DNA from 3 places in the Microbacterium croceum genome. Region 1 is predicted to be linked to each of the others. Evidence: predicted binding sites of a transcription regulator. Region 1 holds the regulator's gene; each other region holds the start of a gene.
The links. Region 1 encodes HrcA, which represses chaperone genes, less so after heat shock. Its sites were predicted from a motif close to TTNGCACTCGNNNNNNNCGAGTGCNAA; they were not measured.
Positions count from the first base shown of each region.

Region 2: the regulator HrcA is predicted to act here: its motif matches at 1,288-1,314, upstream of groL (chaperonin GroEL).
Region 3: the regulator HrcA is predicted to act here: its motif matches at 1,867-1,893, upstream of groES (co-chaperone GroES).

Region 1 covers NZ_JAHWXN010000001.1:2,724,671-2,734,171, forward strand. Annotated here, with positions in the region: gene KZC51_RS12915 (glycine--tRNA ligase) at 1-6, shown strand, start outside; gene KZC51_RS12920 (16S rRNA (uracil(1498)-N(3))-methyltransferase) at 69-797, opposite strand; gene dnaJ (molecular chaperone DnaJ) at 801-1,919, opposite strand; gene hrcA (heat-inducible transcriptional repressor HrcA) at 1,960-2,991, opposite strand; gene KZC51_RS12935 (carboxylesterase/lipase family protein) at 3,122-4,540, shown strand; gene hemW (radical SAM family heme chaperone HemW) at 4,544-5,761, opposite strand; gene KZC51_RS12945 (DUF1990 domain-containing protein) at 5,761-6,414, opposite strand; gene KZC51_RS12950 (DUF1990 family protein) at 6,504-6,983, opposite strand; gene lepA (translation elongation factor 4) at 6,986-8,854, opposite strand; gene KZC51_RS12960 (ABC transporter family substrate-binding protein) at 8,968-9,501, opposite strand, start outside.
Region 2 covers NZ_JAHWXN010000002.1:298,159-307,659, forward strand. Annotated here, with positions in the region: gene groL (chaperonin GroEL) at 1-1,251, opposite strand, end outside; gene KZC51_RS15450 (LytR C-terminal domain-containing protein) at 1,376-1,954, opposite strand; gene KZC51_RS15455 (DUF3263 domain-containing protein) at 2,023-2,280, opposite strand; gene KZC51_RS15460 (DUF2332 family protein) at 2,290-3,282, opposite strand; gene msrB (peptide-methionine (R)-S-oxide reductase MsrB) at 3,353-3,757, shown strand; gene KZC51_RS15470 (nitroreductase family protein) at 3,754-4,308, shown strand; gene KZC51_RS17895 (DMT family transporter) at 4,313-5,227, opposite strand; gene KZC51_RS15480 (polysaccharide pyruvyl transferase family protein) at 5,311-6,576, opposite strand; gene KZC51_RS15485 (hypothetical protein) at 6,569-9,501, opposite strand, start outside.
Region 3 covers NZ_JAHWXN010000001.1:1,529,342-1,538,842, forward strand. Annotated here, with positions in the region: gene KZC51_RS07295 (hypothetical protein) at 1-586, shown strand, start outside; gene KZC51_RS07300 (class I SAM-dependent methyltransferase) at 596-1,813, opposite strand; gene groES (co-chaperone GroES) at 1,979-2,275, shown strand; gene rarD (EamA family transporter RarD) at 2,445-3,380, shown strand; gene KZC51_RS07315 (ABC transporter substrate-binding protein) at 3,526-4,782, shown strand; gene KZC51_RS07320 (ABC transporter ATP-binding protein) at 5,007-5,765, opposite strand; gene KZC51_RS07325 (ABC transporter ATP-binding protein) at 5,762-6,727, opposite strand; gene KZC51_RS07330 (branched-chain amino acid ABC transporter permease) at 6,795-7,772, opposite strand; gene KZC51_RS07335 (branched-chain amino acid ABC transporter permease) at 7,778-9,127, opposite strand; gene guaB (IMP dehydrogenase) at 9,401-9,501, shown strand, end outside.

The sequences.
Region 1 (9,501 bases):
CCCTGAGGGCCGCCGGCCCGAGAGTTCGAGAGAGAAGGTGCGCGCCCCCAGTGGGCGCGCACCTTTCTTCACCATCGGCCGAGAGCCACCGAGAGAACTGCTATGGCCGCAGGCCCTGCCGTCGACGTGCGCAGGACCGTATCGCCGATCAGCACGCGTTCCGCACCCGCGGCAGTGAGCTTCGCGATCTCCGCGTCGGAGATACCCCCCTCGGGGCCGACGACGAGCACCAGGTCACGCCCATCCGGCTCGACAGCCGACAGACGCGTCGTTGCACCGGGGTCCAGTATCAGCACGCGTTGAGACGACGCGCGCTCCATGAGCTGTGTCGTGGAGACCGGCGGTGACACCGCCGGCAGCCACGCCCGATGCGACTGCTTGGCGGCTTCTCGGACGATCGTCGTCCAGCGTTCGCGCCCCCTGACCGCTTTGGGGCCTTCCCACCGAGACACGCTCCGGCTCGCCTGCCACGGCACGATCTCATCGACGCCGAGCTCGCAGGCCGCCTGCACCGCGAGCTCGTCGCGATCACCCTTCGCCAGCGCCTGGACCAGGACCAGTCGCGGAATCGATGCGGCTTCCTCCGACCGTGCGGAGATGCGCACATCCACGCGAGACGGAGCGACCTGCTCGGCGACGCCGGTCAGCCAGACGCCGGCCCCATCGCCGATCGTGATCGCCTCGCCGACCCGCACCCGACGCACGACCGCTGCGTGCTTCGCCTCCGCACCCGTCAGTGACACGACGCCGCCGACCACGGCGTCCGAAGCGGATTCGAGGAGGAAGTGCAGAGCCATGGGTCAGTGCTGTCCGCGGAACCGGTCGCGGAGCTTGGAGAACAGACCCTGCTGGAACTGCGCGAGCTGCGGACCCGGGGACTTCGCCTTCTTGGCGAAGTCCTCGATGAGTGCGCGCTGCGCCGAATCGAGCTTGGTGGGTGTCACGACCTGCACGCCCACGCGGAGGTCGCCGCGCTGCGTGCCGCGGAGCGGCGTGATACCTCGCCCTTTGATCGTGAGCACGTCACCGGACTGCACGCCAGGACGGATCTCGAGGTCCACCTCGCCGTCGAGCCCCTGGATCGCGGTCTCGGTTCCGAGGATCGCATCGGTCATCGACACCTCGAGCGTTGCGAGCAGATCGTCGCCGTCACGGCTGAAGGCCGCGTGGGGGTTCACCGTGACCTCGACGTACAGGTCGCCGTGGGGGCCGCCTGCCTTGCCCACCTCGCCGGAGCCGGGAAGCTGCAGACGCAGACCGGTCTCGACGCCTGCCGGGATGTCGAGCGACACGGTGCGGCGCGAGCGCACACGGCCCTGCCCTCCGCAGGTTCCGCACGGGTACGGGATCGTGGTGCCGTAGCCCTCGCACGTGCCGCAGGGCTGCGAGGTGACGACATTGCCGAGCAGACTGCGCACCTGGCGCTGCACGTGGCCGGAACCGCCGCAGATGTCGCAGGTGACGGGCGATGTGCCTTCCTGGCAACAGGACCCCTGACAGGTCTCGCAGAGCACTGCCGTGTCGACCTCGATGTCACGATGCGCGCCGAACACGACATCGCCGAGGTCGAGGGTCACGCGGACCAGAGCGTCCTGGCCGCGTTCCCGACGTGAGCGCGGCCGTCCGCCACGTCCGCCGCCCTGCGCGGCACCGAAGAACGTCTCGAAGATGTCGCCGAAGCCACCGAACCCTCCGAAGTTCCCGGCCGCGCCGTCTCCGCCGCCCATGTCGTAGCGACGGCGCGACTCGTCGTCGCTGAGCACGTCGTACGCGTGGGTGACGAGCTTGAACTGCTCTGCGGCATCCTCCCCCGGATTCACATCCGGGTGCAGCTGCCGCGCGAGGCGCCGGTACGCCTTCTTGATCTCATCGGTGGAAGCGTCCCGGGACACCCCGAGAACCTCATAATGGTCCGCCACAATCGCCTTTCTGCGCGTGTCTGTCGTCTGGGAGCCGCGGTCAGCGGCTCGCCTCGTCTTCATCGAGCATCCGCGTCAGGTAACGGGCGACCGCCCGCGCTGCCGCGAGGTTGCTCGGATAATCCATGCGTGTCGGTCCCATGACGCCGACACGTGCCATCCCGCTGGGGGCGGCGTAGTTGCTCGCGACGATCGAAGCCTCACCGAGGCCGAACGGCGCATTCTCCGTACCGATGCTCGCCGCAAGGCCGTGCTCGTCGGTCACCATCTCGCTCATCAGCCGCAGCAGGGTCACCTGTTCCTCGATGGCCTCGAGGAGCGGATGGATGCTGCCGCGGAAGTCCTGCTCGCGGCGAGCGAGCGTCGCGGCACCTGCCATGACGAGCTTCTCCTGACGGAACTCACCCAGCTCGTCGATCACGATCGCGGCGAGCGTGCGCAGCGCCGCGTCGTTGGGCGTGTCCGCCATGGCGAGGAGGCCCTGCAGACGATCCGCCGCGTCGCTGACGGCACGGCCGGTGATCAGTGCGGAGAGCCGAGCGCGCAGCAGCGCCAGCTCCGTCTCGTCGAGCTCGACCGGGAGCGGCACGATGCGCTGCGACACACCACCGGCATCGGTCACGAGCACGATCAGGAGCCTGTTGGGGGCGAGCGCGACGAGTTCGAGGTGCGTGAGGTGCGCGCGAGCGAACGACGGGTACTGAGCGAGTGCCACCTGGCCGGTGAGCTGGGTCAGCACGCGCACGGTGCGAACCATGAGGTCATCGAGGTCCGCCGGCTCCGCAAGGAAGGACTCGATCGCCGAGCGTTGCGCCGCAGACATCGGCCGCAACTGGGCGAGGTGATTGACGAAGACGCGGTAGCCCTTATCGGTCGGCACCCGGCCGGACGACGTGTGCGGAGCCGTGATCAGCTCCTCGTCTTCGAGCAGCGCCATGTCATTGCGGATCGTCGCAGCAGACACGCCGAAGGAGTGCCGGTCGACGATCGAGCGGCTGCCGACGGGTTCGTGGGTCTCGACGTAGTCCTGCACGATCGCGCGGAGAACCTGGAGTCCTCGCTCGGTGACCATCGACTTCCCCTTCCGCTGGCACTCGGATACTCAGAGTGCCAATTCTACCGGTGCGCAGAGCTTTCCGCCGCCTCGCCGCTCGACTCCTTCGTGAACGTCCTCGCCGTGCGAACCGCCTACGATGACGAGCATGACGTCCGATCCCCAGATCACCCTCCGCGCCGGCACCGTCCAGGGAACCACGACGGACGGCATCCACCGCTTCCTCGGCATCCCCTACGCCGCGCCACCCTTCGGCGAGAACCGCTTCCGCGCGCCGCAACCAGTCGCGGCTTGGGACGGCGTGCGCAGCGCCACCGCGTTCGGTCCCACCGCGCCGCAGCTCCCCTATCCCGGGGCGATCGGCGAACTGCTCGGCTCGGTCCACATCCCCGGCGACGACATCCTCACGGCGAATGTCTGGGCGCCTGCGAATGCGGCCGGTGCGCCCGTCGTGCTCTGGATCCACGGCGGTGCTCTGGAGCGCGGCACGGCTGCACTCTCGCTCTACGACGGCGCCGTGTTCGCGAGGGCAGGCATCGTCTTCGTGTCGATCAACTACCGCCTCGGTGCCGAGGGGTTCTCGGTGCTCGATGATGCCCCGCGCAACCTCGGCGTCCGCGATGTCGCCGCCGCACTCGAATGGGTGCATGCCGAGATCGCGGCGTTCGGCGGCGACCCCGCGCAGACCACCGCGATGGGGGAATCCGCGGGAGGAGCCCTCGTGGCCGCTCTCCTCGCTCGCGAGGACTCCCGCGCGCTGATCGCGCGCGCCATCATCGAATCGGGTCCGCTCGAGGCGCAGACCCCCGCCAAGGCCGGTCGCGTCACCACCCAGATGGCGAAGCGACTCGGGGTCCGCGCCGATCGCGCCTCGTTCGCCGCCATCCCACCCGAGGATCTCCTCGAGGCCCGCCGTCAGCAGTCGGCCGGCTCATCACCGCTCGGCGGAGCGCCCGGATTCCAGGTCGCGATCGACCCCGAGAGCCTCCCGCAGTCGCCGCACGACGTCCTCGCAACGATCGACACTCCGCTGCTGATCGGCACCAACACCGACGAGTACCGGCTGTGGTTCCCTCCGGAGGCGCTCGCCGGCATCAACGAGACGAAGCTCTTCCTCGCGTCGCTGGCCCTGCGCATCCCCCGCCGCGCGGTGAAGGCGTATCGCGACGAATGGCCCGGCGCCTCCACCGGCGAGGTCTTCGGTCAGCTCGCCACCGACATGATCCTGCGCCGCGGGCTCACCCGTGTGGCACAGGCGAAGCCGTCATCGACGTTCGTGTACGAGTTCGCCTGGCCGAGCCCGGTGCGCGATCTGCGTGCTGCGCATGCCCTCGAGCTCGGCTTCGTGTTCGACAGGCTCGACGATGAAGAGGCGCACCGGCTCGCCGGGCCGGATGCGCCGCGACGTCTCGCCGTGGAGATGAACGCCGCCTGGGTCGCGTTCATCACGACCGGCGACCCCGGCTGGCCGGCGTATGGCGCATCCCGCACCACGCGCCTGTTCGACACCGCCACCACGACGGTCCCGCAGCGCCGGACGACCGGGCTCGATCTGCTCCCGCGCTGAGCGTCAGTCAGTCAGTTCCCGCACCACGGCGTCTGCGAGCAGCCGCCCGCGCAGCGTGAGAGTCACGCGCCCACGCAGCGCAGATGCGGCGTCGACCATCCCGTCGGCGATGAGTCCTGCCACCCGTGTGCGGCTGCCCTCCGGGAGCTCGGCGACGGCGATCCCCTCGGCGAGGCGGCTGAGCAGGAGCACACGCTCCAGCGTCCGGGCCTCGGCGTCCGGACGCTCGGTGCCGGCGGCCGGAGACTCGGCGGCGGCGAGGCGCTGCGCGTAGGCGGCGGGGTGCTTCACGTTCCACCAGCGCAGACCGGCGACGTGGCTGTGCGCGCCGGGACCGAAGCCCCACCAGTCGCTCCCCCGCCAGTACGCGAGGTTGTGGCGTGATCGCTGCTCGGGGCTACGTGCCCAGTTGCTGACCTCGTACCAGTCGAACCCGGCCGCTCCGAGTCGCGCATCGGCGAGCTCGTACATATCGGCCTGCACATCGTCGTCCGGAGTGGGGACCTCACCGCGTCTGATCTGTCGAGCGAGCTTCGTGCCGTCCTCGATGATCAGCGCATAGGCCGAGATGTGGTCCGACTCCAGCGCGAGAGCGGCATCGAGTGACGCTTCCCAATCGGCGAGCGACTCCCCCGGCGCACCGTAGATCAGATCCACGCTCACCGCGAGACCGGCGTCCTTCGCGGCAGCGACGGCGGTGCGCACGTTCTCCGGCCGGTGCGTGCGGTCGAGGGCGGCGAGCACGTGCGGCACAGCCGACTGCATCCCGACGGACAGGCGCGTGACACCGGCCTGCGCCAGAGTGCGCGCGACCTCGGGCGTGACGGTGTCGGGGTTCGCCTCGACCGTCACCTCTGCTCCGTCCGCCAGCCCGAAGGCCGAGACGGCGGTGTCGAGCATCCGCGCCAGGTCTCCGGCCGGCAGGAGCGTGGGCGTTCCTCCGCCGAAGAAGACCGTGTCCATCGGGCGCAGCGCGCCGGCGTCGCCGAGCACCCGGCGCGCAAGAGTGATCTCGGCCTCGAGGGTGCTCGCGTAGTCCTCCTGCTTCGCGCCGCGGAGCTCGCTGGAGGTGTAGGTGTTGAAGTCGCAGTACCCGCAGCGCACACGGCAGAACGGGATGTGCAGGTACGCCGAGAACGGCACGCTCGTGTCGATCGGCAGATCGTCGGGAAGCTGACCGTCGGCCGGTGCCGGATCCCCCAGCGGAAGAGGTCCCGCCATCAGAGCGGGGTCGCGTAGAGCGGGGAGATCGCCCGGAGGTAACGGGCGAAGAGTTCGCGACGGCGACGCTTCACGAGCGCGGGGACTGTGCGGTACAGCAGAGAGTTCGGGGAGTCGAAAGCGCGCACGGTGAACCAGACCTCGTCGTTGTCCTCACGCCAGACGAGGTCGAAGGACTCCTCGCCGCTGACGACCGAACCACCGACGGTTCCCAAGACGAAGCCGATCCGGCGAGTCTCCTCGGTCACCGAGATGACGCGGAGCTCCGCGTCGGCGCGCATGCCTCCCACACGGCCCCGCAGGTGCAGCGTCATCCCGGGGCCGACGAACGGCATCCCCTCCGCGTCGTAGCGAGGCTCGACGTCGCGTTTGCTCGGCGCGATCGGATTGCCCTCTGCATCGAAGCTCACGCCCGCGTAGGCAGGACCGGGCGCGGGACGCACGTCTTCGACGTCGAGACCGGCGGCGCGCTGGGCGGTCCAGGAGAGCAGCGCCTCGCCGGCGCTCTGGAAGCGCTCGACCCCGCTGCCGATCCGCCAGGAATCCTCCGCCGGGATGCTGCGCTCCGGCGGATACTGCATCAGATCGGGCGCGTGGGTCGCACCCACGGCCGCATAGTCCACCGTGTCGTCTCGGAAAGTCCCGCGCCGCATGATTTCCACCCTACTGGGGGTTACCTGAGCGAACACCCCCACGCGCCGCCGCACGACACATCGCCGCGCCGAGCAGCGCCCATGCGGCGTCAGCGCGAAGCCGCGGCGATCTCGGACTCGACGATGCGGATATACCTGCGCGATACCGAGAGCTGCAGCGCGCGGAGCGCCGGAGAGGCGAGATGCCAGAAGAGGTTCGACGGGCACGAGAGAGATCGTGCGGTGAAGAGGTCGCCGTCGAGGACGAAGGACTCCTCCCCGTAGAGCGGATGCCCCGGGCGCGTCTCATAGCCGAAGCCCTCACGCCCCGCCCACACCACACGCACAGGCTCGGCGAACCGGACACCGAACAGCCGCTTCGCGAGAACACCGTCTGCATCAGCGTCCGGATCCTCCGCAGGGACCTCGAAACCGGCTCGTCGCTTGAACTCCCATGAACTCACCAGCGCAGCCACGGCCTGCCGAGCGTGCACGGGAACGGAGATGGAGCGCTCTGTGAGACGCAGGCCAGCCGGCGCGGCATCGAGCGGATGACGGGTCACCCCGCGCTCATATGCCGGGAACGGCATCCCTACTTCTTGTCCTTGCCGTCGACGTCACCGGAGAGCGCTGCGATGAACGCTTCCTGGGGCACCTCGACGCGACCCACCATCTTCATGCGCTTCTTGCCCTCCTTCTGCTTCTCGAGGAGCTTGCGCTTGCGGGTGATGTCACCGCCGTAGCACTTGGCCAGCACGTCCTTGCGGATCGCGCGGATCGTCTCGCGGGCGATGATGCGTGCACCGATCGCGGCCTGGATGGGCACCTCGAACTGCTGACGGGGAATCAGCTTGCGCAGCCGCTCCGCCATCATCGTGCCGTAGCTGTAAGCCTTGTCCCGGTGCACGATCGAGCTGAATGCATCGACCTTCTCGCCCTGGAGCAGGATGTCGACCTTCACCAGGTCCGCCTCCTGCTGGCCGGAGGGCTCGTAGTCGAGCGAGGCGTACCCCTGGGTCTTCGACTTCAGCTGATCGAAGAAGTCGAAGACGATCTCACCGAGAGGGATGTTGTAGCGCAATTCCACGCGCTCCTCGGAGAAGTACTCCATGCCCAGCAGCGTTCCACGACGCGACTGGCACAGCTCCATGACCGTGCCGACGTAGTCCTTGGGGAGCAGGATGGCGGCCTTCACCATCGGCTCCGAGACCGAGCCGATGCGACCGTCGGGGTACTCGCTGGGGTTCGTGACCGTGACGGTCTCGCCGGTGTCGGAGGTGAGCACCTCGTAGATCACGCTGGGAGCGGTGGTGATCAGGTCGAGACCGAACTCGCGCGCGAGGCGCTCGGTGATGATCTCGAGGTGAAGCAGACCCAGGAATCCGCAGCGGAACCCGAACCCGAGCGCCACGGACGTCTCGGGCTCATACACGAGCGACGCATCCGACAGCTTGAGCTTGTCGAGCGCCTCGCGCAGCTCCGCATAGTCGCTGCCGTCGATCGGGTACAGACCGGAGAACACCATGGGCTTGGGATCCGTGTAGCCGGGGAGCGCATCGGTCGCCGGCTTGCGCGCGGTCGTGACCGTGTCGCCCACCTTCGACAGGCGCACGTCCTTCACGCCGGTGATGAGGTAGCCCACCTCACCGACGCCGAGTCCCTTCGAGGGAATCGGCTCCGGGCTGGACACACCGATCTCGAGGAGTTCGTGGGTCGCGCCCGTCGACATCATCTGGATCCGCTCGCGGGGCGAGAGGCTGCCGTCGATCATGCGCACGTAGGTGACGACACCGCGATAGGCGTCGTACACGGAATCGAAGATCATGGCGCGCGCCGGAGCATCCGCGTCACCCTTCGGGGCCGGGATCTCCTCCACGAGGCGGTCGAGCAACTCCTCGACGCCCACGCCCGTCTTGCCCGAGACGCGGAGCACGTCCTCCGGCTTGCCGCCGATCAGCGAGGCCAGTTCTTTGGCGTACTTCTCGGGGTCGGCAGCCGGGAGGTCGATCTTGTTCAGCACCGGGATGATGTGCAGATCGTTCTCGAGGGCAAGATAGAGGTTCGCGAGCGTCTGCGCCTCGATGCCCTGAGCCGCGTCGACGAGCAGGATCGCGCCCTCGCACGCTGCGAGGGAACGGGACACCTCGTAGGTGAAGTCGACGTGGCCCGGGGTGTCGATCATGTTGAGCGCGAACACATCGTTCGGTCCCTGAGCCTGTCGAAGGGCCCACGGCATGCGCACGGCCTGGCTCTTGATCGTGATGCCGCGCTCGCGCTCGATGTCCATGCGGTCGAGGTACTGGGCGCGCATGTCACGGTCAGCGACGGCGCCGGTGATCTGGAGCATGCGGTCGGCGAGGGTCGACTTGCCGTGATCGATGTGCGCGATGATGCAGAAGTTGCGGATCTGCGCCGAAGGCGTCGCGGCAGGCTGAAGTGGAGTGAGAGCGCGTGGTGACATGTCCCGTCGATTCTACGGTGAGGGGCGAGGATTCCAGATTCCGCGGGCACGAGCCGCAGGCACGCAGAATGGGCGGCCCCTTTCGGGACCGCCCATTCCGGGGTGCGCAGGGTTTACTTGGCCCAGCCCACGTTCTCCCAGTGGTTCGTGCCGGTGACCGACTCGAACTGCGAGGGACCGTAGTTCACGAGACCCTTGGCGACCGCGTACTGGTTCGGACGCGCCGCCAGCGGGATCGTGACGGCCTCGCTCATGATGATCTTGTCGATCTCCTTGGCGATGTCGAGACGAGCGTCAGGGTCCAGCTCGGCGTTGGCCTTGGCCCAGAGTCCATCGAGTCGCTCGTCCGCGACGCCCGGGAAGTTCTGTCCCGAGTCGGCGGGGTTGAAGATCGACTCCGTCGACGAGATCGGGTAGGGCGTACCCTGCCAGGCGAAGATCGTGGCCTCGAAGTCACGGGTCTCCGTGGTGATGTACTTCGTGAAGAAGTCCGCAGAGGGAACCGTGTCGATCTTGACCTCGAAGCCCGCCTTGGCGGCCATCGGCTGGATCTGCTGCGAGAGCAGAGCCGAGTTCGGGGTCTCCGACGGGATGACGAGGCGAACGGTCAGCTTGGTGCCGTCCTTCTCGCGGATTCCCTTGTCGCC
Region 2 (9,501 bases), on a different contig from region 1:
CAGCGCGACGCCACCACCGGGGACGATGCCCTCCTCGACGGCTGCCTTCGCGTTGCGGACGGCGTCCTCGATGCGGTGCTTGCGCTCCTTGAGCTCGACCTCGGTCGCGGCTCCGGCCTTGATGACGGCGACGCCACCGGCCAGCTTGGCCAGACGCTCCTGCAGCTTCTCGCGGTCATAGTCGCTGTCGGTGTTCTCGATCTCGCGACGGATCTGGGTCACGCGACCGTCGATCTGGTCTGCCTCACCGGCGCCCTCGACGATCGTGGTCTCGTCCTTGGTGACGATGACCTTGCGCGCACGGCCCAGCAGGTCGAGCGTGGCGTTCTCCAGCTTGAGGCCGACCTCTTCGGTGATGACCTGACCACCGGTGAGGATCGCGATGTCCTGCAGCTGCGCCTTGCGACGGTCGCCGAAGCCGGGAGCCTTGACGGCGACAGACTTGAAGATGCCCTTGAGCTTGTTCAGCACGAGCGTCGCCAGTGCTTCGCCCTCGACATCCTCGGCGATGATGACGAGCTCCTTGCCGTCCTGGATCACCTTGTCGACGATGGGCAGAAGGTCCTTGATGTTGGAGATCTTCTGGTTCGCGATCAGGATGTACGCGTCTTCGAAGACGGCTTCCTGGCGGTCGGGGTCCGTGACGAAGTACGGGTTCAGGTAGCCCTTGTCGAAGCGCATTCCCTCGGTGAGCTCGAGCTCGGTGCCGAAGGTCTGCGACTCCTCGACGGTGACGACGCCTTCCTTGCCGACCTTGTCGATCGCCTCGGCGATGAGCTCGCCGATGGCCGGGTCAGCAGCGGAGATGGAAGCCGTGGCGGCGATCTGCTCCTTGGACTCGATCTCCTTGGCGCTGGACAGCAGCTCCTCGGTGATCGCGGCGACGGCCTTCTCGATGCCGCGCTTGAGCGAGATCGGGTCAGCGCCGGCTGCGACGTTGCGCAGACCCTCGCGCACGAGCGCCTGGGCCAGAACGGTGGCGGTGGTGGTTCCGTCGCCCGCGACGTCGTCGGTCTTCTTGGCGACCTCCTTGACGAGCTCCGCGCCGATCTTCTCGTACGGGTCGTCCAGCTCGATCTCCTTGGCGATGGACACACCGTCGTTCGTGATGGTGGGGGCGCCCCACTTCTTCTCGAGCACGACGTTGCGACCACGCGGGCCGAGGGTCACCTTGACCGCGTCGGCGAGGATGTTGAGGCCGCGCTCGAGGCCGCGGCGGGCCTCCTCATCGAAAGCAATGATCTTTGCCATGAGTTTTTTCGTCCCTCCTGGACGTAGACGTTGGGTTTAGCACTCAGAGTGTGAGAGTGCTAACGCCATTCTGGCACTCGACCCCTCCGAGTGCAAGCCGCCGGAGCAGGGCGGCGCTCGTGCGTCAGGAGGCGGGATCGTCGCTGGGCGCCACCGGAGCCGTGGTGGAGCGGTCGAGGCCGATCACGACGGTGAGCTGCTCCCCGTCTGTGCGGTTGAGGCCTGCGTACACATCGCTCTGCTGCACGTCGGCGCCGCCGATGAGGTTCGCCAGACCGATCGCCGCGAGCTCATCGTCGTCCTCGACGTAGTACACGGTCGTCGTGGCGAAGTCCGTGCTGTCGCTGTCGCTCGCGTAGACCGTGTCAGCGGCCCAACCGTTGTTGATCAGGAGCTCGCGCATCAGCGCGTCGAGGCCCTCGTCCGGCGTCGCGTTGAGGATCATCACCGAGAAGGCGGTGTCGACCACTCCGGTCTCCTCCGGGGTGGGCACGGCGCTCGGCGCGGATTCGGGGAAGAGGTCGATGCGCCCCATGACCACGAGAGACCCGAAGATACCGGCGATGATCAGCACGAGCGCGGCGACGAAGGACCACAGCAGCACGACCCAGCCGTTCATCCCCGGGGCTTCTGCACGGTGCGCCCCGACCCGGCCGGAGGTGCGAGGGACATCATCGAAGCGATCGCGGGTGGGCTTTGACACCCCTCGATGCTAGCGGCACACACCTGGCAATCCGCATCCACGCGCGCAGATGGCGCAAGCGCAGGCTCTCAGCCCACGAAGCCGGGAGTGCGCATGGCACGATGGGAGGCGCGGGAATCGCGAAGTCTGCGCAGACGCCGCACGAGCATCGGGTCGTATTCGAGAGCCGCATCCGACTCGACCAGACGCCCGAGCACCTGGTAGTACCGCGCCGCGCTCATGCCGAGCTGAGCACGGATGACCTCCTCCTTCGCCCCACTGTGGCGCGGCCAGGCCGCCTCCAGGTGGAGGACAGCGCGATCGCGCTCCGTGAGGTCTCCGAGCATGGCTCCAGGTTAGGACTCCTGCGCCGCGGAAGCGCCGCGCCACTCCCAGTGACGGCCGAGCGGATCCGCCGATGCGCGGACATCGCCGTCCAGGGCGACGACGAAGCCCGGCCAGGTCGCAGGGTCGACCGCGGGAGTCCAGATGTCGAGCAGAGCGGGAGGATCGATAGTGATCCATCGGGCAGGAAGCTCCTTGAGCCGTTCGACCAACGCCGTGCGGTGCGCGCGCGGGATGTGCACGAGCACCCCCGGGGTGGTGATCACGAGCGTCGCATCGCGCGGCGCCTGGGCCACGAGCGCGTCCAGCTGTGCCAGCGCATCGCCGGCGACGAGCCGGGGAGGGTCGGCGGCGACGATGGCCGCCGCAGCCTCGATGCGGTCCTCGCGTCCTGACTCCCCTGGCCACACGAGTCCTCGCAGCCAGCGCCGATCTCGCTCCTCCGTGACGTCCAGGGGCGCGAGGTCGATCCCCGCCCGCCACACCACGTGGGGCAGGCGCACGCGCGGCAGCGCGCCGGTCACCCGGCTCGTCAGCACCACGGTCGACTCGCCTGACGCCGGATCGAGTGCGGCACGGAGGCGTCCCTCTTCGCCGACGAACCGGTACGAGTAGCGATCGGGGTACAGGCACAGCCCGGCAGCGGCGCCGAGCTCGAGCAGTGCGAGCGGTCCGTCGATCTCCGACAGCACCGGCAGCAGAGCGGCGAGTCGCAGCGGCTCGTTGGTCTGGAGCGAGCGGACCGCGCACTCCGTGACGACGTCATCCGCATGACGGAGCACGAAGTCGCGCCAGTGCGGATAGCCCTCGAGCGGCGCACCGAGCAGGCGGGTCACGGCGAACACGAGCGGAGGCTGACGGCGGTTCTCCGGGATGCGCGCGAGGATCTCCCGGATCTCGGCGTCGTCGGCGACGCCGCGAGCCCACTCCTCGTACAGGGCGCTGCGGCCGGGAGCCTCCTCTGCGGCGAAGCGGGCGTAGCGCAGCTGCACGGCATCCGTCATACGCCCATTGTCGCCCTCCGCAGCCGTCACCCGTCGAAGGAGGGACAATGGAAGGGACCCAGGAGGACGCATGGCCTACAGCGTGGACAAGACCGAAGACGAATGGCGCGAGGAACTCGGCGCTGAGCAGTACGCCGTATTGCGCCAAGCGGCGACCGAACGCGCCTGGACCGGAGAGCTGCTCGACGAGGGCCGCGCCGGCCTCTACACGTGCGGCGCCTGCGGGGCAGAGCTCTTCCGGAGCGGCACCAAGTTCGACTCCGGATGCGGATGGCCGAGCTTCTACGAGTCGATCCGCCCCGAAGCGGTCGAGCTGATCGAGGACACGACCCTGGGCATGGTGCGCACCGAGGTGCGCTGCGCGAATTGCGGCTCTCACCTCGGCCACGTCTTCCCCGACGGCTTCGGCACGCCGACCGGTGACCGGTACTGCATGAACTCGATCGCGCTGAACTTCACCCCCGAAGCGTCGTGACCGCGCTCGACGCCGTCCGCGCACGCCAGTCCTGGTCGAAGGTCGACGACACCGCACCGTCTCACGAGGAGCTGCTCACGCTCGTCGCTGCGGCAGGGCGCGTCGCCGACCACTCCTCGCTACGCCCATGGCGGCTGATCGAGCTTCGCGGCTCCGACCGCGAGGTCCTGGGCGCCGCGATCTCGAAAGCGCAGGGAGACACGTCACCGTCGACGAAACCGCTGCGCGCCCCGCTGCTGATCGCCGTCGTCGCCAGCTATCGCAAGAGCGACAAGGTGCCTCGCTGGGAGCAGGAGGCGGTCGCCTCGGGTGTCGCGCACATGCTGAGCCTGCTGCTCGATGATGCCGGATGGGGCGTGCTCTGGCGCACCGGGCACTACACGCGGGCGAAGGCCATCGCGAAGGCGCACGGGCTGGGCAAGAACGAGGAGCTCCTGGGCTGGCTCTACGTCGGCGGCAAGCCTGCGGGTAAGAAGCCAGGACGACGCAAAGCCGTCGACGCGCGGAAGCACGTCAGCCGGATGCCGAAGCCGAAGCCGAAGAAGAAGTAGCCTCTTAGGCTCTGCGACGGCGACGCGGCAGCGCCACGGCGACGGATGCTGCGGCCACGACCACCATCCCGATGATCTGCCAGGCGGCAGGGCCGGATGCCGGGGGCCAGAGCAGGTCGATGACGACCGAGGTCGTCAGCTGTCCGAGCACCGATCCGAGTCCCATCAGCAGCACACCGGTCTGGCCGACGATGAACGCGCCGAGCAGGATGTAGGCGAAGCCGAGGAATCCGCCGAGATACAGCCAGGGTTCGCCCGGAAGGGCGTTCGGGGCACCGCGCAGGGCGATGCTCACCCCGGCGGCGAGCAGCAGCACGACGGTCCCAGCGATGAAGCTCATGAGCGTCGCGACGATAGGCGACTGCACCCGCTGTGCGAGGCGGCCGTTCGTCGCGGCCTGCCAGGCGATTCCGACACCGGCGGCGAACGGCAGCAGCAGCATCCACAGCGGCGCCGTCGCCAGCACATCTCCGCTGAGCGAGATGCCGACCGCGGCGAGCGCGAGCAGCCCACCGAGAACGCGCCCCGGCGTGACCGCGACCACCCCGGCCGGACCGAATCCGATCCGATCGAGCACGAGCCCGTGCAGCGTCTGCCCCGCGACCACCCCGACCGTGAAGAGCGAGACGCCCAGCACGCCGGCGGTGAGGCCCTGGGTCGACACGGTGAGCGCGCCGCAGGCGCCACCCAGCAGCATCCACACCGGGATAGCGCGGCCGCGAACCCCGCGCCACAGCCGCCCGACGCCGCGGCGTCCGGAAGGAAGCGCGGCGACCACGACCACGAGCGCGAGCAGTCCCACGCTGAAGGACACGAAGCCGGCGACGATGCCGTCATCGAGGCGGACGCCGAGGACGCCGTTGATGCGCGCCTGGATCGCCGTCATCATCCCGATCGCGACCGCTCCCCCGAGTGCCACCGGAGCGGGGAGTACGCGGGTCGGGGTCACCTGTCGAGCCTACCCGCGCGGATGGTGCGGCCCGGCGGCTCCGCTCAGAGGCGTCATTCGTCCGGCTCGGTCCGAGCCACCGCGCCTGCGGGCCGCGAACGACGTCGAGTTCGTGCCACCCACTGTCGGGCACGCGCGAAGTTCGCACGCGCGTCCTCACGCAGCTCTGCGCTGCGCTGCGCCACCTGGGCGCCGAGGACGACGCGCTGATCGATCACGCCGATGATCCGGTCGCTCACTGCGGTGACGTCGAACGGCTCGTTGATGTCGACGCTCCAGGGCGTGAGCTCGAGCGTGGTCGCCAGCTCCCTGACCTTGACGTCGTAGGCCAGCACGAAGGACGGACGGCCGATGATCGACGCGATGACGATCGCGTGCAACCGCTCGCTGATGAGGAGGTCGCAGCTCTCGATGACGCGCGCGGCGTCGAGATGGGCGGCGAGGTCGTGCGGGATGAAGCGGAGCGACGGCACGCGGGCAGCGAAGCCCTCCAGCACCTCCACGTCGTCGTGCTGTTTGAAGCCCTTCTGCATCGGAAGTGCGTGCAGCTCGAGGGGGTGCGCAGCGTGCACCCTCTCGAGCACGAGTCCCAGCTGTGAGAGGAAGGGCTCCCAGTTGTCTGCGTTCTCGATGTCGTAGTTCAGGTTGAGCGCCACCCGCACCGGGGTGCGAGGCGATGCGGGGGTGCTCGAGCGCGTCGTCGACTCGTCCGAGCCGTCCGCGCCGTCCGAGCCGCCCGATGCGGGCCGCCGCGGATCGTTCGCCCCGAGAAGCCACTCGGCATCCGCAGAGAACACCGCATCGGTGGCGAGCCGCGGCTCGATGCCGACGGAACGACACGTCGCAACAGATAGCGCGTCGCGGACGGTCAGCTCATCGACCTGGGACAGGATCATCCGGGCGATGCGCAGCCCGCGAGGGCTGCGGATCGGACCGACCCCGACGTTGAGCATCGCGATGGGCCGACGCGCGATCCGGCGCGTGAACGTCACGATCGCGAGGATCATCAGCATCGTCGAGTAGGCGTTGCGGCCGGTGGAGGCGTAGAGCTCCTTGATGATCGAGCCGCCGCCGAAGCACAGCAGGTCGCACCGGAGGAGTTCGCGCAGCAGTCGTCGCCGGTCACGGGCGGTGTCGATCACATCGACGTCGAACCGGCCCTGCAGTTGCGACCGGGTGAAGTCCGGATCGTAGCTGTTCACGATGTAGTGGTGCTGGTCGCCCAACTGGGTCAGGAACGTCTCCAACAGCAGTTCGTCGCCGATGTTGCGCTGGCCATGAGTGCCGAGGAACACGATTCTGCGCGAGTCGTCATTCATGCGGGGACTCCTTCGGTGGGGGCGGCGGATGGTCGTCTGGTGCCGCGGACTCCTGCTCGTCGTCGCCCGGGTGCAGCCGGGAACGCCATCGCACCACGAGTCCGCTCGCGATGAGCAGCAGGAGCGTGAGGGCGACGCCCATCCAGCTGGATCCGACGACACCGCCGGCAGGAGGTGCGAGGTCCTGCACGTCAGCGGCCGCGAGGTTGAGCAGCTCGTCTTCAGTCAGGTTCGCGTGCTCAGGGTTGGCTGCAGGGTCGACGTAGCCGTCGGTGGTGCCGGTGCTGGGCGTGAACTCGGAGCAGTCGAGGTCGTTCGGGTCCGTGATCGGGGTGACGTTCGCGGGGAGTCGCAGGCCCTGGTAGATCTCCTCCGGGACGAGCATCATGCCCTCGAAGAGCATCGGATTCGTGTCGGTCTTGTCGATCGCGAACGTATGGGTCCCGGCCGTCGCGTCCACGACGCCGAGGTCCTGGTAGCTGTAGCCGAAGTTCACCGGCACGAGCTCGTCCGGGATCGACTTCTCGAGATCGGCGACGGACAGTGCCGAGGCGTCGACCGCGACCCGATCCGTCCCGTACACGTCGGCCGTGGGGAACAGCTTCATGTTCTCGCTGGGTGAGCGCAGCTCGAGGGTCTCGTCGTAGTCGAGCGTCGGCGCGGTGACATGGAGCACGTTCGCCGTGTTGGCCGTGCGCATCAGCACGCGGTACCTGCCGGATTCGGGAACCTTCACGGGGACGCTGATCTCGGTTGCCCGAGGGAGACCGATGAAGGAGCCGCGAAGGGTGCCGAAGACGCCCGGCGTGATCATCCCCGTACGGTTCCACTTCGTGTTCGAGAACAGGAGGAAGGAACGGAACATCGGCGACAGGTAGTAGTTGGACGCGACGACGTCGGGGTTGAACGCGAACATGCGCTCGTCCGGCCCGGAGATGGCGTCTGGATGGTCCAGCAGCCAGAGGTTCAGCGCCGAGGTGCCGACGTCGTCCGTGAGGAGCTCCACCGGAGCACCCGGGGTGAGGCTGCCCGGTTCGAAGTACGGGGTGAACTCGAAGTCGTAGCAGCGACTCAGGTTGCGCCGGTTGAACACGAGATCGAGATAGCTCTGCCAGCTCGAATCCACGAGGAGTGTGACGCGGTCCGGTCGCGGTTGATCGGTGATCTCGTAGAGGGCGTAGCTGTCGTTCTCGAACCGGAGCGCGACGTCATCCTTCAGGCGCGCGAGGCCCGGCTCCACGAAGCTCTCCACATTCGGCAGGTACTCCGCCCCGATCCCGCCGTTGGAGTGGATCTTGCGATTCACGACGATGTACTTCACATCGATGTCGCGTGCGACATTGATCCACCAGTCCTGCTGGTAGTACAGACCGCGCAGGATGAGGAAGAAGTCGAACTTGTTCTTCACATCCCCCGTGAGCCCGTAGTAGTAGCTCGGCTTGTCGAGGTAGTAGATGAAGAACTTGTCGATGAACTTGTGGTCGACCCCGTTGGTGTCGGCGACCAGTTTCGCGGTCTCCGTCGGCGGCAGGACGACGGTCTTCCCCTCGGGGAGTTCGTTGAGGGCGTGCTTGAGCTCCTTCAGATCGCCCAGGGGGAACGGCGAGAGGAAACCTGCCATGTTCCCCGAACCGAACACCGTCCGATACGGATCGTTCGCCCAGAACGGCGTGAAGAAGATGGCACCGATGCACGCGGTGGCGAGGAGTTTGAGAAGGAGCGCGCTGCGGGCACGTGCGGTCGCGGCTCCCGCCCGAGCGACGCGGCGTGGCCGCGGCACTCGGGCCAGGCGCTGCCTGCTCGGGCGCAGCCAACGAGCGCTCACCGCATCGATGAGGTAGGCGAGCGTCAGCGACATGACGAGCGGCGCCAGCATGAACAGGATGAGTTGGAATCGGTGCGGGAACCGGAGGATCTGCACCACGGTGCCGGCTGCCGTCACGATCAGGTTGCCGATCGCGGAGTGGCTCTCATTCGCGGTGATCGCGAGGGCCGCGAGCGTCCGATGGAAGGTCGGGAACCACAGCGGTTCGCCGTAGCCGATGGTCGCCCAGAGCGCGAAGCCGATCGCGACGTAGATGACGCCGAGCAACTGCCGGTGCGGGCGCGTGCGAAAGAGCCGTCGGCGCACCGGCGGAATCAGGAGCGGGACGAAGAGCAACAGGCTGTAGAGGGCGTCGGGATAGCGGGGCACCTTGGCCAGGTAGTCGCCGAAGAGGATCTTGTCGGTGATGCCGGCCAGGTCCCAGGACAGCTCGTGCAGCCACGACACCGATGCATCCTGGATGAAGTAGAAGTCGCCGGGCACGGTGTCGGAGAGGTTCGACACCCCCGCGAGCGCGACGTACTTCACGAAGAGCGCATACGGCACGAGCGTGACCACCGCGTAGATGAGCACAGCGAGAACCACGCGCCCGGTCGTCGTCGCAGACCAGCCTCGGAACCATACCCGCAGTCGGGTCCATCGCCGTCGTCCGACGAGGACGCGCCGCACGCGTCTCGGGAGCGATCGCAGCCGCGCCGGGCCGCCGAGCCGGATCCAGTGACCGATCTCCCCGATCAGCAGGGTGACCACCGTGATCGCGAAGAACAGAGTGAACAGGACGAGGTAGTGGATGGCGGGATTCAGCAGGGTCGCCAGACTCGCGATCAGCATGTACCGCTTCCACGACCGGCCGGCGAAGAGCAGCGCGTAGAGCATCCAGAGCGAGGAGATGGTCATGAGGACCAGGCCGAGGATGAGCGTGTAGAAGTGGGTGATCTTGGCGTACACCATGATCAGGTAGATGAGCGAGACGGGGAAGAACGTCGCGAGATAGATGGCCTGCGAGGACAGGGACGAGAACACCCGGTCCATGAAGCGGGCGACAGTGAGGTAGACGGCCCAGAAGAGCGACGGGATCACGAGGAGGATCGCGAACGGAA
Region 3 (9,501 bases), 1.2 Mb from region 1:
ATCGGCCGTGACGACGATCCCAGGCGAGGGAGATTCGTCGTCGAACACCGTCATGGCGTACCTGATGTACTCCACCTCGGGTGTGCCGCTCGTGAGCATCCAGCGCTGGGACGAATCCGGTCTCTTCCTCGCGCAGTTCGCCGGCGAGGAGCGGGAGCGCGCGAAGGAGCTGGTCGACGGAGAGCAGGCCATGAACCTCACCATCGTCGGCTACTTCCGCGACGCACCGGTCTGGCTCATCGACCGCTGGAGCGGCAACGGCTCGGAGACCTGCCTCATCGTCGACGGGGCGGCGGGCCAATCGACCTGCCGCCCGAGCGAGGATGCCCTGTCCGACGGCATCGCCGTGTACGTGTCGGATGACGAGGTCGTGCCCGGTCGGGAGATCGACGCCTCCACGATCTGGAGTCTGGAGGTCGGCTACACGCCGAACCAGACGCCGTACCTCACGATCATCCGCGATCCGGAATCGATCTCGGTGTCCACGGACGGTGAGATGTGGTTCGACGGCTCGGCGTCCGGCCTCGGCGGCGACGACGGCGACTCGATCGACGTGGTCCCGCCGTCCAGCGACGCGAAAGGTTGAGCAGCCTCCCTATGCGGCCGGCGGCACCCGGTCGGCGAGGATGGCGCGGCGCTGGTCGCCGATCCTGGTGAGGATCAGCGTGGCGCTGCGATCGCCGCGCAGCGTGAGCTTCTTGCGGAACGCCGCCGGGTCGACATCGACTCCGCGCTTCTTGATCTCCAGGCTGCCGATGCCCTCGGACTTCAGCACCGCGCTGATCGCCTTCGGGTTCGCCGACATGGTCTCGCGCACGCGGAACGTCTGCACGAACGGGCTGGTGACCGCGGCGTCCGACGTGAGGTAGGCGATCCGCGGGTCGAGCATCCCGGCGTCCAGACTCCGCGCGACGTCACCGATCAGGCGCGCACGGATCACGGCGCCGTCCGGCTCGTGGAGGAAGGAGCCGAGTTCGCGCGCCGGTGCGTCCTCGGCGTCGGCGCCCGCCGTCAGCTCGTACGACTGGTCACCGCGCATGACCAGCGCCGCGCGCCGGATACCGGGGCGCGCCAGTACTCCTGTCCAGACCACGAGCTCGACGACGCTGCCGTCGGCGCTCACCCATTGCGCTTCCGCGTCGGCCGGCAGGGCGTCGCGATCGTGCGCCGGTCCCAGCTTGATGCCGGTCGGCACGCGGGCGGCGAGGTCGAACGCCCAGTCCAGCGAGGGGGAGTAGTCGTCGGCCGAGACGCGGCGGGTCTCGCTGTGCCCCGAGGTGCGGCGTGCGGGATCCATCCACACCGCGCCGCTGCTCGAGAGGTCGGCGTCCTCTGCCGTGCTGTGCCGCACGACGGTTCCGGAGTCCGCGCCATCGACAGGACCGAACGGCGCAAGGTTGTACGCGGCGATCGCGGCGGTGACCTCGTCAGCGTCGACGGCGAGCACGTCGAGGCCCGCCCCGGCGAAGGCGAGCGCGTCACCGCCGATGCCGCAGCCGAGATCGGCGACGCTCGTGATGCCGGCGCGCCGGATGCGCTGCGCGTGACGCACCGCGACCGGCAGACGGGTGGCCTGCTCGAGCCCGGCGCGGGTGAACAGCATCCGCGCGGCGAACGCACCGAACTTCGCGGTCGCCTTCGCACGCAGATGCGCCTGGCCGACCACCGCCGACACCAGGGCGGGGGAGTGGCCGGCGGCGCGCAGCCGAGACACGGCGCGTGCCACCTCGGCGGTGGAGTCGATCGGGCCGAGCCCGTCGAGCAGCTCCAGACCGTCGGGGGTCAGCAGGGCCTGCAGTTCGGACATCTCCACATGCCCAGCCTAGGCCGCGGGCGCCGCGGTGGAGGTGCTGCGCACGATGCGGATTGGCACTCGCATTGCATGAGTGCCAGCGGAGCGCATAGACTGGATTAGCACTCTCGGGTTGAGAGTGCGAACAAGTCTTTCGTGTCAGCGTCAAGAAAGAAGAGGTAGACCGTGTCGGTTTCCATCAAGCCGCTCGAGGACCGCATCGTCATCAAGCAGGTCGAGGCCGAGCAGACCACCGCGAGTGGCCTGGTCATCCCCGACACCGCCAAGGAGAAGCCCCAGGAGGGCGAGGTCGTGGCGGTCGGCCCCGGTCGCATCGACGACAACGGCAACCGTGTTCCGCTCGACGTCGCCGTGGGCGACCGCGTGCTCTACAGCAAGTACGGCGGCACCGAGGTGAAGTTCGGCGCAGACGAGTTCCTCGTCCTGTCGGCCCGCGACGTCCTCGCGGTCGTCGTTCGCTGAATCAGCGTTCCTCGAAGGGGCTCGGGTGCTACGGCGCCCGGGCCCCTTCTGCATGTCCGGATGGCGACGGCAGAGCGCGCTCGGACACGCACCATCCGTTTCCTGCCAAACTCTCGGCGCTCTCCCTCCCGCGCATCGGAGGGGTTCGCCGCGGGCATAGGGTTGTGCGGTGACTCCCGACACGACCACGCGCGCGACACAGATGGCCGGGGTCGGATTCGCCGGAGCCGCCTACCTGCTCTGGGGCGTCCTTCCTCTCTACTTCGTCCTCCTCAAGCCCACCGGGCCGTGGGAGGTCGTGGCGTGGCGGGTGCTGCTCTCGTTCGTGTTCTGCCTCGTGCTGCTCACGGTGATGCGGGGCTGGGGCGCCTTCCGCGCGATCATCCGTCAGCCGAAGCTGCTGGGGTGGACAGCGTTGGCGGGCCTGCTGATCTACGTCAACTGGCAGGCGTTCCTCATCGGCACCCTGACCGACAACGTGGTCGAGACCAGCCTCGGCTACTTCATCAATCCGATCACCACCGTGCTCCTCGGAGTGTTCGTGCTGGGAGAGCGCATCCGCCGACTCCAATGGGCCGCCATCGCGATCTCTGCTGTCGCTGTCGCCGTGATCGTGGTCGCGCACGGCTCGATCCCGTGGATCGCGCTCTCGCTGACGGCCTCCTTCGGCCTCTACGGCCTCATCAAGAAGAAGATCGGGCCAGCGGTCGACGCGGTCAGCGGGCTGACCCTCGAGTCGTTCTGGCTGATCCCGATCGCGATCGTGCAGTTGATCATCGTGGCGCAGACCCCAGGGGGCCTCACGATGGGCACCCAGGGCGTCTGGCATGCGACCCTGCTCGCGCTGGCGGGCGTGGCCACGGCGGTGCCGCTGCTGCTCTTCGCCGCGGGCACCAGGCGCGTGAACCTCACCGTGATCGGGATGATCCAGTTCCTCACCCCGGTGATGCAGTTCATCATCGGGGTCGCCGTGCTGCACGAGCCGATGCCGGCGGAGCGCTGGGCGGGGTTCATCATCGTCTGGATCGCCATCACGGTCTTCGTCGTCGACCTGCTGCTCGCCGCCCGTCGCGGTCGCCGGATAGCGCAGGCAGCACCCGTCTGATCCCAGGTCGCAGAGTGCGGGGAACGCGGTGTCGGATCGTTAACGCACCGAGATACTTGCGACCCCTGTGCGCGTGTCTCACACCCTAGGGTTAGAGCACCCGACCGTGGTCTCGATCCACGTTCAGTTACGCAAGGGAGCACCAATGAACGCATTGAAGGGTTCGCGTACCGCGAAGGTCTTCGCAGGAATCGCGCTGCTCAGCGCGTCCGCCGTCGTCGTCGCCGGCTGTAGCAGCACGCCATCCGACGGAGGTACGGATAGCGGCAAGCCGGCTGCCGACCTCACTCTCAAGCTCGGCTCGCTGCTGCCCCAGACGGGGTCGCTGGCATTCCTCGGCCCGCCCATGGAGTCCGGCGTCGGGCTGGCCGTACAGGAGGTCAACGAGGCGAAAGCCGGCATCACGATCGACCTGACCGCGGAGGATGAAGGCGACACCGACACGAAGGCGTACGAGACGTCGATCACCAAGCTGCAGGGCGCTGGTGTCTCCGCGATCGTCGGCGCTGCCGCATCCGGTGTCTCCAAGCTGATCCTCGACGGCAACGTGAGCGCGGGCATCCTCCAGATCTCGGCTTCGAACACGTCTCCCGACTTCACCACGTGGGATGACGACGGACTGTACTTCCGCACCGCCCCCAGCGACCTGCTGCAGGGTGAGGTGCTCGGCAACCTGATCGCCGAGGACGGCGCCAAGACGCTCGGCATCATCTACCAGAACGACGCCTACGGCACCGGCCTGTTCGACGCCATCAAGACGACGTTCGAGGGCACCGGCGGCGAGGTCGTCGCAGACGCATCGTTCAACGTCGGTGACGCGCAGTTCGACGCACAGGTCGAGACCATCAAGGCGCAGAACCCCGACGCGGTCGCGATCGTGTCGTTCGACCAGTTCAAGACCATCGCGCCGCTGCTGGTCAACGCCGGCATCTCGGCCGACAAGTTCTACATGGTCGACGGCAACCTGTCCGACTACGGCGACGAGATCCCGGTCTCGCTCGAAGGCGCGCAGGGCACGAAGGCGGGCCCCGTTCTCGAGGACGACTTCACCGACCGCCTCCAGGCGTACTGGACGGGTGAGGGCAACGCCGAGGTCAAGGACTTCACGTACGCGGCTGAGGCATACGACGCCGTCGTGCTCGTCGCTCTGGCATCTCTCGCTGCCGGTTCGACCGAGGGTGCCGACATCGCCGCCAAGATGCAGGAGATCTCGGGTGGTTCCGGAGACGGTGAGAAGTGCACCAGCTTCGCCGACTGCGCCAAGATCATCAACGATGGCGGCACGGCCGATTACGACGGCTACTCCGGCGAGGTCACGTTCGACGAGAACGGCGACCCGCAGGGTGCCACGATCGGCATCTACAAGTACGGCGCGGACAACATGATCTCCCGCACCAACTGATCACACGATCCGATCATCTGATCAGATCACAAGCGAAGGCCCCGGATGCAGCATCCGGGGCCTTCGTCGTGTGCGGGCCCTTCGACGGGCTCAGGGACCCGGGGTGGGTCGGGACTGGGCTGAGCGCCGTGGGTGCTCCACCCCGATGGGGCGCTGAGCGTGTCGAAGCGCCCGGTACAGAAGAGGGGCGGATGCCGCAGCACCCGCCCCTCTTCGAGAACCGCTCAGGCGGCGTCCGTGCCCAGGGTGCCGAGGTACAGGCCGATGACCTTGGGATCGTTCAGCAGGTCGCGTCCGCTGCCCTCGTAGGCGTCCTTGCCCTGATCGAGCACGTAACCGCGGTCGCAGATCTGCAGGCAGCGCCGCGCGTTCTGCTCGACCATGATGGTCGTCACCCCGGCCTTGTTGATATCGGAGACGCGGATGAAGGCGTCGTCCTGCCGCACGGGGGAGAGGCCGGCTGACGGCTCGTCCAGGAGCAGCACGGACGGATCCATCATGAGCGCTCGTGACATCGCCACCATCTGCCGCTCGCCACCGGACAACGAGCCCGCGCGCTGCTTCAGACGCTTGCCGAGTTCGGCGAAGATCCCGGTCACGAACTCCAAGCGCTCCGTGTAGATCTTGGGGTTCTGGTAGAGCCCCATCTGCAGGTTCTCCTCGATGGAGAGCGACGGGAAGACGTTGTTCGTCTGCGGGACGAAGGCGACCCCGCGCTTGACGAGCTTGTCGGCCTTGAGTCCGACGATGCTCTCGCCGTTCACCGTGATGTCGCCGCTGCGCACGTTCACGAGTCCGAAGATGGATTTCAGGAGCGTCGACTTGCCGGCGCCGTTGGGGCCGATGATGCCGATCAGCTCGCCCTGACGGGCGACCAGGTTCGCACCGTTGAGGATGTTCACGCCGGGGAGGTACCCGGCATGGACGTCTTTCAGCTCGACGACGATGTCGTCGGCTGCGGGGGCCGGTGTGTCCGCATTCATGCGTTGCCCTTCTCGTCGGGGTCGACGGTGCTCGTCGCTTCGAGCTCCGCCTCGGCCTCTGCTTCGATCTTCTCGCGGAGTCGGCGGGCGGCGTCGTTCTCGATCACGGGGATGCGACCGGTCACGGCACCGAGGTCGACGTCCTGATGGGCGCCGAGATAGGCGTCGATGACCGCAGGGTCCTCCATGACCTCGTCGGGCGGTCCCTCCGCGACGACGCGGCCCTCCGCCATCACCACGACCCAGTCCGCGATGTGGCGGACCATGTGCATGTCGTGCTCGACGAACAGCACCGTCATGCCCAGACCCTTGAGGTCGAGGATGTGGTCGAGCAGCGACTGGGTGAGCGCGGGGTTGACGCCGGCCATCGGCTCGTCGAGCATCACCAGGGTCGGATCGCTCATGAGCGCGCGTGCCATCTCGAGCAGCTTGCGCTGACCGCCGGAGAGCGAGGCGGCGAAGTCCTTCTCCTTGGCGTCGAGCTTGAACCGGGCGAGCAGTTCGCGCGCCTTCTCCTCGATCTCGGTGTCCTGCGTGCGCCACAGGAAGGGGAACAGGCTCGACCAGAACTTCTCACCGCGCTGGTGGGGAGCTCCGAGCTTCATGTTCTCGAGCACGGTGAGCAGCGACAACGACTTGGTGAGCTGGAACGTGCGCACCTGACCCATGCGGGCGACCTTGAACGACGGGACACCCGAGAGATTCGTGCCGTCGAACGACCACGTGCCGCTGTTGGGCTTGTCGAATCCGCAGAGCAGGTTGAACAGGGTGGTCTTGCCGGCGCCGTTCGGGCCGATCAGCGCCGTGATCGCTCCGCGCGGGATCTCGAGGTGATCGACGTCGACGGCGGTCAGACCTCCGAAGCGCCGCTGCACGGCGTCGACGATCAGGATCGGATCGACCTTGGCGACGCCGGGCTTCACTTCTCCTTTGGTCAGGCCGGTGGTCTTCGGACGCCGGATGCTCCCCGTCGTGGGTGCGACGGCCGGCGCCCCCTCTGCGGAGGCGGGGGCGGATTCGGGATTCAGTTCATTTGACAAAGGTCATCTCCCTCTTGTCTCCGAGGATGCCCTGGGGGCGGAAGATCACGAGCAGCATGAGCGCGATGCCGACGAAGATGAACACCAGTGTCGACGCCTGGCTGTCGGACATCGGCAGGATGCCGGCCTTGGCCATCGACGGAAGCAGGTTCGCCATGAACGCGAACACGACCCAGAAGAGGATCGCGCCCAGCGTCGGACCGAACACGGTGGCGGCACCGCCGAGGAGCAGGACCGTCCACAGGAAGAAGGTCAGCGAGGTCGAGTAGCTGCCGGGGACCACCGCAGAGGGGAGGACGAACACGATCCCCCCGGCCGCTCCGATCACGCCACCGACGACGAGAGCTTGCATCTTGTAGGCGAAGACGTTCTTGCCGAGCGAGCGGACGGCGTCCTCATCCTCGCGGATGCCCTTGAGCACGCGGCCCCAGGGGCTGCGCATGAGCGACCACACCAGCAGAATCGCCACGAGCAGCACGATCAGGCCGAACACACGGTTCCACAGGTCGTTCGCGCTGTAGGTCCACGGGCCGAAGCCGTAGGTGCCAGGCGGGAACGGGTTCGCGTCGCGGAAGCCGCCGTTGTACTGCGCGAGTCCGTCGGCCGAGTTGGTGAACTCGTCGAAGACCTGCGTCGTGAACAGCAGACGCACGATCTCACCGGCGGCGATGGTGGCGATGGCCAGATAGTCGGCGCGCAGTCGCAGCGTCGGGATGCCGAGCAGCACCGCGAACAGGGCGCCCCCGAGCAGGCCGATCAGCATGCCGATCCACCAGGGCAGACCGAAACTCAGCACGGAGATGGCGTAGCCGTAACCGCCGATGGCCATGAAGGCCGCCATGCCGAAGTTGAGCAGTCCGGCGTATCCGAAGTGCACGGCGAGTCCGGTGGCCGCCAGAGCGTAGGCCAGCGTGACCGGGCTGAAGAGGTAGACGGCGGTGTTGGAGAAGATGCTTCCGAAGTCCATGGTGATCAGCCCAACCTTTCCCTGCGTCCCAAGAGCCCTTGTGGTCTGACGAGCAGGATCACGATCAGGACGACCAGTGCGCTCGCGTACTTCAGATCGGACGGGATCCACAACGTCGAGACCTCGACCGCGATGCCGACGATGAGGGACCCGACGAGTGCACCGAACGCCGTGCCGAGACCGCCCAGGGTGATCGCCGCGAAGATGAGCAGCAGCATCTGCATACCCATGTCCCACTTCACGCCGGGGCGGAAGTACGCCCACAGGATGCCGGAGATCGCGGCCAGCGTGCCGGAGAGGATCCAGACGTACCGGACGACCTTGTCGACGTCGATGCCGGATGCGGCGGCGAGCTGCGGGTTGTCGGAGATGGCGCGTGTGGCCTTGCCGATGCGGGTGCGGGTGAGGAAGAAGGCCACCCCGAGGATCACGATGATGCTCACGCCCATCGCGATCATGTCGATATAGGAAAGGGAGACCGGCCCGAACTGGATCGGAGTGGGGCTGGCTCCGGGGAGCTGCCGCGTGCCGCCGCCGATCAGGTATTGGAACGCGTACCGCAGCGCGAGCGAGAGTCCGATGCTGACGATCATCAGCTGGACGACACCGAGGCCCCGTCGTCGCAGCGGTCGCCAGATTCCGGCGTCCAACGCCCAGCCGAACAGGCCTCCGCCGATCACGGCCGCGGCGATGCCGAGCCACAGCGGAAGGTGCCAGAACGTCGTGGTGACCAGGGCCACCAGGCCGCCCCAGGTGACCATCTCGGCGTGGGCGAAGTTCGACAACCGGGTGGTGCCGTAGATGAGCGCGGCGCCCATCGACGCCAGCGCCAGCAGCAGGCCGAAGTTCAGACCGCCCACCAGGCGGGACAGCAGCTGGTCGATGAAGGAGACCGTGATCCGCTCGCCCTCGCCGAGGAACAGGTTCATGATCTTGGTACCGGTGAGACCGAACTCGACCTCGAACGATGCCGTCGTTCCGGCGATCGGCTGCGTACCGGGGGGCAGCAGGCTCGCATCGACGATGACCCCGTCGGGGAGCGTGGACTCGTCGACGGTGAGGGTGTACTTCTCCTTCTCGGGGACGTACAGGCGCCATTTGCCCTCGGCGTCCGTCTCGGTCTCGCCTTTGAAGCCCTTGCCTTCGATCGTCATGACGACGCCGTCGACGGGTTGGTCGTCGAAGGTGATGACGCCGGCGAAGTAGAAGTCCGTGACCTCTTGGCCGTCGTCGGTCGTCTCCGCGGATGCGGACGCCGCGGGTTGCAGCACGAGAGCGGATAGGGCGATCAGTATGCCGAGGAAAGCGACGACCCAGGGGCGCCTTCTCTGCACGGCGAGTGTTGTGGGTCCCACGCAACCTCCACTGTGAGTGCTGTGTCTGCGGCATCGGGTGTGCACCGCGGACCTGGACGGTGCATTTGAGCGTAGTGGGCGATGCCCGATTCACCTACACCTACCTCTGGACCGAGTACAGGTATTCCGGTGACGTGCCCACGGCGCCTGACGCCGGGAATGTTCTCGGGCGCGTCTCGCTTAGAATCTTCATACGGGTTCGTACCCGTATCGGACGACGTCGAACGACCCGCACGCACTCGGATTCGCGCGACCAGCGCAGGAGGAGCCCCCATGGAACAGCACGATCCCTTCGGTTTCGTCGGACTGACGTACGATGACGTGCTGCTGCTGCCCGGGCACACCGACGTGATCCCCAGCGAGGCGGACACCTC